3 regions of the Halopseudomonas salegens genome follow, and region 2 is predicted to be linked to each of the others. Evidence: predicted binding sites of a transcription regulator. Region 2 holds the regulator's gene; each other region holds the start of a gene.
What was found. The regulator FliA, encoded in region 2, starts transcription of late flagellar genes. The targets are predictions, from matches to a motif close to CTAAAGTTTNNNNNNNNNNNGCCGNTAA.
Positions count from the first base shown of each region.

Region 1: the regulator FliA is predicted to act here: its motif matches at 2,024-2,051, upstream of flgM (flagellar biosynthesis anti-sigma factor FlgM).
Region 3: the regulator FliA is predicted to act here: its motif matches at 2,075-2,102, upstream of BLU07_RS05920 (flagellar protein MotY).

Region 1 is NZ_LT629787.1:2,395,088-2,398,749, reverse strand. Features, by position in the region: gene BLU07_RS10970 (MFS transporter) at 1-329, shown strand, start outside; gene BLU07_RS10965 (flagellar brake protein) at 338-1,087, opposite strand; gene BLU07_RS10960 (flagella synthesis protein FlgN) at 1,160-1,618, opposite strand; gene flgM (flagellar biosynthesis anti-sigma factor FlgM) at 1,661-1,984, opposite strand; gene flgA (flagellar basal body P-ring formation chaperone FlgA) at 2,151-2,864, opposite strand; gene BLU07_RS10945 (chemotaxis protein CheV) at 2,970-3,662, shown strand, end outside.
Region 2 is NZ_LT629787.1:2,084,797-2,088,458, forward strand. Features, by position in the region: gene BLU07_RS09385 (chemotaxis protein CheA) at 1-51, opposite strand, end outside; gene BLU07_RS09390 (protein phosphatase CheZ) at 64-867, opposite strand; gene BLU07_RS09395 (chemotaxis response regulator CheY) at 889-1,266, opposite strand; gene BLU07_RS09400 (RNA polymerase sigma factor FliA) at 1,450-2,181, opposite strand; gene fleN (flagellar synthesis regulator FleN) at 2,181-3,008, opposite strand; gene flhF (flagellar biosynthesis protein FlhF) at 3,038-3,662, opposite strand, start outside.
Region 3 is NZ_LT629787.1:1,329,957-1,333,618, forward strand. Features, by position in the region: gene BLU07_RS05905 (TAXI family TRAP transporter solute-binding subunit) at 1-144, opposite strand, end outside; gene rnt (ribonuclease T) at 258-863, opposite strand; gene pyrC (dihydroorotase) at 947-1,987, opposite strand; gene BLU07_RS05920 (flagellar protein MotY) at 2,161-3,009, shown strand; gene BLU07_RS05925 (argininosuccinate synthase) at 3,105-3,662, shown strand, end outside.

The DNA of each region.
Region 1 (3,662 bases), 310 kb from region 2:
GGGTTGGTGCCAGTATTGGTCCCTTGCTGGGGTCAGTGGTGATGAAGTTGCTTGGCGCGCATTGGCTCTATGTATTTATCGGGTTGTGCAGCTTTGTTCTTGTGGTCAGGGTGCGTCCGGAAATCGTCACGGGCGAGCATCTGGTGCAAGAGGCGCCGTTGAACTTCATGCCTTCTGCGGGCAACCTGGCCAGCTCACCCCTGGGGGCTGCACTTGATCCGCGGGTGGATGAACAGATGGTTGTCGAGCAAATGATCGATGAGTCGGAAGCCTACGCCGTGGCTGTCTCTGAACGCGATGCCGATCAGGCAGAGCATCGGCCTGGTTAAAGTGCAGGTCAGAACAGGTCGTCGCGTTCCAGTCGCCGGGCTTCTCGTTGCAGAAAATTGACGAAACGGTCAATCTGGCGCTGCAGGGCGGGGCTTGTGTCGCGGAACATCAAGCCGACATGGGTTTCGTCGGTGTCAGAAAAATACTGTCGGTGGCGAACTTCCACGGCTACCGAGGTGCGTCCATTGTCAGGCAAGGTGATATGGCTGAGATCGAATATCTCGCCGGTGGGCAGGCTGTTGACCTGATTTCCTTCCACGCGGGCCTTGCAGCCGGTCGCGGAGATATCCATCAGATACCCACGTGGGGCAGTATTCAATTTGCTGTGTCTCAACCCGATGCCTACTTCAAGGCTCCTGCGGATGGGGGCGCGAAAAGCGCCGCGCTTCTGGTGGTATACCAGCAAATCGGGAATATCCATGCGGAATGCGGGCGCATCATCCAGCATTTCGCGGACGGCATCGGCGCCCTCCCAGCGTAAATGGGCGCCTTCTTGCCAGGCTTCCAGCCGACAAGGTTCGCCCTGACCCATGTAGCGATCACCGGCCTGGGGAATCATTTCGTCGATCCATACCAGATGGCGTTTGCTGTCCATATCAACAATGAAGCTCTGGAAGGTGGCATTGCGGTCAGCAAAGTGGACGGTCAGGGGGGTACGGGAGTGCTGCAGGGTTTTCAGCAAAGCGCAGATTTCAATGGATGAACGAATGTTGCGTGGCGGCTGCGGGCCGGTTGATTGCGCAAAAAGACTCGTCACTGAGTAATCCCGGTTGTTGTTCGGCAGTGGCGTAACTATACACACTATGCTGGCTTTTTGACTACGGAATCATCAGGCCTTGCTGATGGTGCGGTGGCCGCCTGGACCACGGGTCAGGCCCTGACGATCATAAACATTTTGCGTGCTTTCACCCTGATTGCGCAGCAGATCGAGCAGGTGGCGCGTGCTGTGCTGGTTGTGCGCCACCAACTGGGCATTGCGGTTGCTGGCCTGCTGGCATTGCGTGAGATTGCCGAGGAAGTCCTGATACGACTGCTGCAGCTCGGAATCTGCATGAGTGGCCAGATACGCGCTGAGGTCGCCTGTTGCGATCTGTTGCGCAGTCAGCCACTCATTGATCTGCACGTCGTGCTGGTTGAGGCGCTTGATCAGGGGAGCCTTGTGCTCAAGCAATTGCTCAAGGGCGGGCATATTGCTTTCAATCAGCGCCTGTTGCTCTGCGTCCAGCAGCTCGAGAAAAGCAATGCAGTCATGGTTGGCTGTTTCAAGTAATGCTGCCAATTGCTGCATGTCGGTTCTCCGTGATCAATCCCGTGTGGCGCTGGCTCCGGTTCAGCCCTCGCTGGCGAGCAATTTGTCAGCAATACGACCACTGTCAATCTGGTAGCTGCCATTGGCAATCGCATCACGCAATTCAGCCACGCGCTGACTGTCAACTTCCGGCATTTGCTTCAGTCGATCTTCAATTACCTGAAGCTGCTGAGCCTGAGAGCTCAGGTTGACCGCAGTATCGGCAGCGGGGCTGGCCGTTTGCGGGCTGCGGCTGTCAGTGCTGGCGTTATCCATGCCGGCGTCGCGCTTGCCGTTCGCCGCACCAGCCTGGCTGCTGCGGCCGCTGTTGTTGGCGCTATTGGGCGCGTTGAAGTCAATGACCATTCTATCCGTCCTCAAGAATTAAATACTTTACTGACATCTATAACGGCCAGTGCGGCAAAAACTTTAGCCCTGGATGCAAAGTTTTTTTGCCTTGTTGTCAGTTGGCCCTGCAGGGCTGTGAATCCAGATGACAACGAGGCTAGTATAACGCAATGCAGTGGGGCCTTCACAGTGCTACTTCGACCTGGCCCGGGGCGGTAATCCTGGCCGTCACGGTTCGTCCCGAGCGACTGTTGCGTACCCGAATCTGACTGTCGATCACGCCGCCCTCCAGGGCTTCACCAGGCATACGTACCGATATCTGGCTATTGGCTGCGCTGATGATTACCCGGTCACCTCGCTTGACGATCTCGTCCAGCTCCAGATGGTTTGGGTTCAGTACAGTGTCTTCACGCATTGAACGTCGGGTGCGCATGCCAATGGCCTGGTCCAGTTCGGTGAGGTAGCCGCCATTGAGTTGACCGACATCCCGCTCGAGCAAGGTCAGATCTTCAGCATTGATGGCGTCGTGTCGGCCCAGTGCACGGGTCACTACGACTACCGGCTGATAAAGATTGACCTCGGCCGGGACAAACAGGCGCCAACGTACGTGCTCGCTTTCGCAGGCAAGACGCACCGTTACCCGACCAACAGGAACTGCAGGGCTTTCCAGTGTTGCCCTGAGGCTGTTTTCGGGACATGGGGTCAGGCGCAATCGCGAATCCAGACGATTGACGCTGATGCTGTGCCGGGCATCACGGCTACTTTGATCGAGATGCTGCTCGATTTCTTTCTCAAGAAAAGCCGTAGTCGCGCCGATAAGCTGTTCTATCAGCGGGTTGGCTGTTGCATTGGCGGAAAAAAATATCGCCAAAGCCGCGCAGATGTTGAGAAAACGCATACAATAAACCTTGATGACTAAGGGGTTGTGCATGTCAATGAAACGTCGTTGCCAGTGTATCAAGCAATTAGCGTGCCTGACCCGGATGGCAATAAGGAGTGGCTTATGGCTGGCGTGATGGATTCAGTCAACCAGCGTACCCAGCTGGTTGGTCAGAATCGCCTTGAATTATTGTTGTTCCGTCTGGCTGGAAAGCAGCTCTACGGAATCAATGTGTTCAAGGTCAAGGAAGTTTTGCAGTGCCCCAAGCTGACCATTCTTCCCAGGCTAAACCCCGTTGTGCGCGGTGTTGCCCACATTCGCGGCGGCACCCTGCCGATTATCGACCTCAATCGTGCCACGGGTGGCCCGGGGCTGGAGGATATCAGCACGGCTTTCGTGATTATCACCGAGTACAACTACCGGGTTCAGGGTTTTCTGGTGCGTTCGGTAGAGCGCATCGTGAATATGAACTGGTCGGAGATTCATCCGCCGCCCCGGGGTACTGGTCGTGAGCATTACCTGACTGCTGTGACCCGCGTGGATGATCAGATGGTCGAAATCATTGATGTGGAAAAAATCCTCGCTGAAGTCGTACCGATGGAAGAGGGTATTACTGCAGGGATCATCGATGAGCAAACCCAGGCCGAGGCCGTTTCCCGGCGTGTATTGGTGGTGGATGACTCCCTGATTGCACGCAAGCAGGTCACCCGCTGCCTGGAGGAGGTCGGTGTCGAGGTGATTGCCTTGAACGACGGCAAGCAGGCGCTGAACTACCTCAAGGATATGGCTGAACGGGGCGAAGATGTAACCAAGGAG
Region 2 (3,662 bases):
CGCCTCGACCAGAAAGTCCTGGAGGATTTCCTCGTCCGCATCGAAACTCATGCACCTACTCCCCTAGAATCCAAGACTGGACAGAAGATCATCAACTTCATCCTGCCCTGACACAACGTCTTCTCTTTTATCGGCATGAATCTGCGGACCTTCACCCCCAGAGGAGGATTTTTTCTGTTCTTGTTGTTTTTCATCGTGCTGAATACCGGCCATACGGTCGACGTGACCGGCCATTCGTACCAGACTGACCAGGCTTTCTTCGACATCGTGAACAAGGGTCGTTACCCGCTTGATCACCTGACCGGTCAGGTCCTGGAAGTCCTGCGCCAGCATGATATCGTTGAGGTTGCTGCTGATCTGACTACTCGACTGTTCGGTTTGCTCGAGGAATTCACCCATGCGCCGGTACAAGTCCCGGAACTCATCAGCGGCCATCTCGCGCCGCTGCAGGCGCTGCCAGTCATTGCGTAAGGCAGCGGCCTGCTGCCCGAGATCGGTCGCCACCGGAAGGGTGTCATCAACCAGATCCATGGTTTTATTGGCCGCGCCCTCAGTCAGCTTGACGACATAATCGAGCCGGTCAGAGGCATCGCTGATCTTGGACACTTCACCGTCTGGCTCCTGCTCTCCCAGAGCATGACTGGTATCCAGCTGAAAATTCACGATGGCATTGTGCAGTGCGCGGGTCAGCTGACCAACCTCATGGTAGAGGCCGCGATCACGCGCCTGGTTGATGGCATGAACCACCATGATGGCTTCACCGAACTTGCCCTGTTCCAGGTACTCGACCAATTGGCGCGCGTTGTCCTTGAGTGAGTTTTCGAACTCCTGAGCGGTCGCCTGGCCGGGATCCTTACTTAACGCCATAACCTGTACCCCGGTGCTTGATTATTGTGCCTGTACGCGCTCAAAAATCTTTTCGATCTTCTCTTTCAGAGCCTGGGCGGTAAAGGGTTTGACCACATAGCCATTGACGCCAGCCTGAGCCGCTTCAATGATCTGGTCACGCTTGGCTTCGGCAGTCACCATCAACACGGGCAAGTGTTTGAGGCGCTCGTCGGCGCGAACTGCTCGCAACAGGTCGATACCGCTCATGCCGGGCATGTTCCAGTCGGTCACCAGAAAGTCGAAGTTGCCGCTTTGCAGCATGGGCAGCGCAGACGTACCGTCATCGGCTTCAGCGGTATTGGTAAACCCGAGGTCGCGCAACAGGTTCTTGATAATCCGCCTCATTGTCGAAAAATCATCAACAATGAGAATTTTCATGTTCTTGTCCAAGTCGACCTCCGTACAAACCAGGAATCCAGCGGCTCGGTGCCCCGCCTACCTAATGTTATTGGCCAAACAAGCCGGTTAATAATCCAGCCGTCAGTCTACCGGACTTGCTGCAGCAGCGCTGCCGATAGCGACGAAAATAATCCCTGCGCATTGGGCGCCAACAGAACCGGGTCAGTCTCCCTGCCAACCCGACAATCGCGCTCGCAAGCGAGCAGCCGATTGCGAGTGGAGCTGACTTACCCGGGATTCGCTGACCCCGAGCACGGCGCCAATCTCTTTCAGGTTGAGCTCTTCGTCGTAATACAGCGACAACAGCAGCCGTTCACGCTCTGGCAGACTATCGATAGCCTCGACCAGGGCGGCGCGAAAGCGATCGTCACGCAAGCCATCAAACGGACCTTCTTCACCAACCGACTCGGCCGGCATCCCCGCAGCCAGCAAATCATCAAAACTGAACAGGCGGCTGCCGGCAGTATCGTTGAGCATGGCGTAATAATCGTCAACGCTTACGTCTAATTCGGCCGCAACCTCATGATCTTTAGCGTCACGCCCCAATCGGGACTCGACCGCACGTATCGCTTCACTGACCATCCGCGAATTACGGTGCACCGAACGTGGCGCCCAATCCCCCTTGCGCACCTCATCCAGCATGGCGCCACGAATGCGAATGCCGGCGTAGGTTTCAAAACTGGCGCCCTTGCCATGGTCGAACTTGCGCGACGCTTCAAGCAAACCGATCATGCCGGCCTGGAGCAAATCATCGACCTGAACACTGGCCGGCAAACGGCCCAGCAAATGATAAGCGATACGCTTGACCAACGGAGCAAACTGCTCCACCAACTGATCCTGATAATTATTATTTTGCGCTCGCGTATACATGCTCACCCCGCCAGCCGATGCCATCATAAGCCTGATCCTGTCCGCTGCACCAAGCGCTCGACAAAAAACTCGAGATGCCCGCGCGGGTTAGCCGGCAGCGGCCAGCCATCCACTTTTTGCGCTATGCCACGAATGGCAATAGAGGCCTTGCTGCGCGGAAAGGCTTCGTAAACTGCCTTTTGCTTCTGTACCGCCTTGCGTACCGACTCGTCGTAAGGAACTGCGCCAACATACTGAAGTGCGACATCCAGAAAACGATCCGTTACCTTGGTCAGCTTAGCAAAAACTGAACGGCCTTCCTGCGGCGTATGCACCATATTTGCCAGAACACGGAAACGGGTCATGCCGTGATCCCGGTTGAGCAGCTTGATCAAGGCGTAGGCATCGGTAATCGAAGTCGGTTCGTCACAGACGACCACCAGCACTTCCTGGGCAGCGCGCACAAAGCTGACCACCGAATCGCTGATCCCGGCAGCGGTATCCACAATCAGCACGTCAATATTCTGGCCGATATCACTGAAGGCCTGGATCAGACCGGCATGCTCCTGCGGTTGCAGATTGACCATCCGCGCAGCGCCAGAAGCCGCCGGCACGATGCGTATACCGCCCGGACCATCTATCAGCACGTCACGCAGCTCACAGGTACCGTCAAGCACGTCCACCAGAGTGGCTTTGGGTTTCAGGCCAAGCAGTACATCCACGTTGGCAAGACCAAGGTCAGCGTCAAGCAAGACGACGCGTCGCCCCAGATCAGCCAACGCCAGACTCAGGTTGACCGACACGTTAGTCTTGCCGATGCCGCCCTTGCCACCAGTGACTGCGATAACCTGAACCGGATGATTGCTCGCCATCTCGCTGCTTACCTTAATCTGTATTGTTTTCAACCAGCACGCTGGCTATTTAGTATACCGGCAAAAACGTCGGCCATGGTGGCATCTGCCGGTGTTTCCTCACTGGCCAGGCTGACTGCACGACTGACCAGCTTATGGCCAACGGCCTTACTGATGTCATCCGGAATACGCTGGCCATCTGCCAGATAGGCTAACGGCAAACCGACCTCCATAGCCAGCCCGAGTCCCTCACCCAGTGTCGCTGCCTCATCGACCTTGGTCAGCACACAGCCAACCAGGTTGCAGCGTTTATAGCTGTGCCAGGCAGCCTTGAGCACACGATACTGGCTGGTGGCCGGCAGTACCAGCAGAGGTTGCACTCGGCGACCCTGTTGCGCCAGCTCATTCAGCTGGCTGCGCAGCTCCGGATCATCCCCATGCATACCCGCAGTATCCACCAGCACCAGACGCTTGTCGGCAAAATCCGCCAACACCTCGCTCAGGTTGTTCTGTTCATCCACCACCCGTACCGGCACATTGAGAATACGGCCCAGGGTACGCAGCTGTTCATGGGCACCAATACGATAGGTATCCATGGTAACCAGAGCCACGTGTTGACTGCCGTGTTTGAGCACATAGCGCGCGGCCAGTTTGCCCAGGGTGGTAGTCTTGCCG
Region 3 (3,662 bases), 750 kb from region 2:
ACTCTGGCCGACCCGGTAATAAACACCTTGCTGGCCACCGGTGCCGATAGTGACGAACTTCTGGTCGGCGACAGCCGGGGTTGAACTCAGCAGGGCGCCACCCAGCAGGGCGGAAAAAACAGCGGCGAGGGTTGTGCGTTTCATCAGTGAGGCTCCTTGTTCAATGGGTGGGGCTGGCCCGGTAGCGAGCACGAGCCCTCATTGCACCCTAGTGAACATAAACCCCAGTTGCGGATCAGGCAAGTTGCCGGAGGCAATCAGTCCAGCGGCCAACCACCCATCTCGCGCCAACGGTTGACGATGGCGCAGAAGAGCTCGGCGGTCTTCTCCGTGTCATAGCGAGCCGAATGGGCTTCGTGACCGTCAAAGTCGATACCCGCAGCAGCACAGGCCTTGGCCAGCACGGTCTGCCCATAGGCCAGGCCACCCAGGGTAGCGGTATCAAAGCAGGAAAACGGATGGAAGGGATTGCGCTTGATCTCGCAGCGTTCGACCGCCGCATTGAGAAAACCCAGATCGAAAAAGGCATTGTGACCAACCAGCACGGCACGCTTGCATCCGGCGGATTTGACCGCCTTGCGTACCTGCTTGAAGATCTCGCCGAGTGCTTCCTGTTCGCTGACGGCCATGCGTAGCGGGTGGTCCAGCTTGATCCCGGTAAACTCCAGTGCAGCGGCTTCGATGTTCGCGCCGGCAAAGGGTTCCACACGGAAGAAGCTGGTGTCGTCCGGGTAGACCATGCCCTCGTCATCCATCAGTATGGGCGTGGCGGCAATTTCCAGCAGGGCGTCGGTCGCTGCATTGAAGCCGCCGGTTTCCACGTCCACCACCACCGGCAAAAAACCACGAAAGCGATAGGCCATCGGCGGCTTGGGTTTGCCAGGCTCGTGGGCGGGTGGTTCAGCTTCAAAGTCAAACGCAGTCACAGATATTCCTCAAACGGGGTTCAGGCTGTCAGCACACGCCAATGGATGGATTCACCGGCGCGCAAGGGCACCACGTTTTGTTCGCCCAAAGGCAGGCTGCCCGGCACCATCCAGGCATCGCGGACCAGGGTGATCTGATCGCGGTTGCGCGGTAGCTGGTAGAAGTCCGGGCCATGGAAGCTGGCAAAGCCTTCCAGCTTGTCCAGTGCGCCAAGCTGGTCAAAGACCTCGGCATACAACTCGATCGCTGCGTGCGCACTGTAGCAGCCGGCACAGCCGCAGGCGGCTTCCTTGGCGTGACGGGCATGGGGTGCCGAATCGGTACCGAGGAAGAACTTGTTCGAGCCGGATACAACCGCATCACAGAGTGCCTGTTGGTGGCGCTGGCGCTTGAGAATCGGCAGGCAATAGTAATGCGGGCGGATGCCACCAACCAGCATATGGTTGCGGTTGAACAGCAGGTGGTGGGCCGTGATGGTTGCTGCCACCCGTTCCGGAGCCTGACGCACGAAATCCACGGCGTCGGCGGTTGTAATATGCTCGAACACCACGCGCAGGGTCCGATGGCGCTCGACTACCTGCACCAGATGACGGTCGATAAAGGCTTTTTCCCGGTCGAAAATGTCCACATCACTGTGTGTGACTTCGCCGTGCACCAGCAGCGGCATACCCACGTCGGCCATGGCTTCCAGCGCCGGCTGGATATTGTCCAGCGAGGTAACCCCGGACTGCGAATTGGTGGTCGCCCCGGCAGGGTAGAGCTTGGCTGCTACTGCCTGGCCCTGCAATTTGGCCTGTCGAATGATCTCGGGGGTGGTCTGGTCGGTAAGATACAGCACCATCAGTGGGTCAAAGCCTGACCCCTGGGGGCGTGCGGCCAGAATACGCGCCTTGTAGGCGTCCGCTTCGACACCATCGCGAACCGGTGGCACCAGGTTCGGCATGATAATGGCGCGGGAAAATACCCGGGCAGCATCGCGCACGGTATGCGGCAACAGGTCGCCATCGCGCAGGTGAATATGCCAGTCATCCGGGCGAGTCAGGGTGATGCGGTCAGTCATGGGCAGGTCCGAGCGATTGAACTGGCGCCCATGCTACCGGAAAAGGCTTGTATTTGACATGCCGGAGCAGCCGTCGGACAGCTCGGGCTAAAGATTTCTTCGGATGGGCCGATGAACTGCTGTAAGCCGGTATTGCTAACGTTACCGGCCCCGTTGACCCATGGAGTATACCGGTGAATCGATGGTTTTCCCTGCTGATATGCAGTCTGGCGTTACCGGTCCAGGCGCTGACATTCCAGACCCGCATGGAAGATGTGCAATGGTCGGTGGACGGTGATCAGTTTGCCTGCCGTCTGGCACAAACTGTCAGTGGCTATGGCGAAGCCGTGTTTGTTCGACGTGCCGGCGAGCGCCCCGTATTTGAATTGAACGCCTGGAGCAACCTTCTGCGTCCGGGGCGCGTGCACGTCTACAATCAACCGCCGCAGTGGCGACCTGATGCGCGCAGTCAGGCCCTGGGACATGCCCAGGTTGCTGATAACCAGCCGGTAGTGCGGGTTCCGCAACAACAGGCCGGACAGATGCTTGCCGGGCTGGCGCAAGGCATGCAGCCGACCATCCTGGGTGATAGTTGGGCCAATGCCACCCAGCCTTTGCAAGTCGTTGTGTCCAATGTGGGTTACGCTGCTGCCTGGACGGAGTTTCAGGATTGCATTACCGGTCTGCTGCCGATGAACTTCGAACAGGCATCCAATACCACCATCAGCTTTGCCGCTGGTGGTACGGCTCTGTCCGGCGACGCGCGCGAGGTGCTGGATACCGTGTTGGTCTATCTGTTGGCCGATGAAGACATCAGTGGCATTCAACTGGATGGCCATTCGGACAATGTCGGCAACCGCCTGGATAACCGTGAATTGTCACGTCAGCGGGTCTTGATCGTGCGCGATTACCTGACTGAACGCGGCGTCAACGAAGACCTGTTCAATCTGCGCTTTCATGGGGAGCGCTACCCGGTAGCCAGCAATCAGAGCGCTGTCGGGCGGGCGGCCAATCGCCGGGTCAGCCTCAAACTGGAAAAGTAGTTGCCCTGTGAATCTTGCCCTTTCGGCGCTAGAATAGCGCCTTTGATCACTGGCCTCCGGCTGGCCAGGACAACGATTCATCAAGGGAGCGCGCAATGTCAGATGTAAAGAAAGTCGTCCTCGCCTACTCGGGCGGTCTGGATACCTCGGTCATTCTCAAGTGGCTGGAAGATACCTACGGTTGTGAAGTGGTGACTTTCACTGCTGATCTGGGCCAGGGCGAGGAGCTGGAGCCGGCGCGTACCAAGGCTGAAGCCCTGGGAGTAAAGGAGATTTACATCGAAGACCTGCGCGAAGAGTTCGTCCGTGATTTCGTGTTCCCGATGTTCCGTGCCAATACCGTCTACGAAGGCGAGTATCTGTTGGGCACGTCGATTGCCCGGCCGCTGATTGCCAAGCGTCTGATTGAAATTGCCAATGAAACCGGTGCCGATGCCATTTCCCATGGTGCTACCGGCAAGGGTAACGATCAGGTGCGCTTCGAGCTGGGTGCCTATGCGCTCAAGCCGGGCGTCAAGGTGATCGCTCCGTGGCGCGAATGGGACTTGTTGTCGCGCGAGAAGCTGATGGACTATGCCGAGAAGCACAATATTCCGATTGAGCGTCACGGCAAGAAGAAATCACCGTATTCCATGGATGCCAACCTGCTGCAC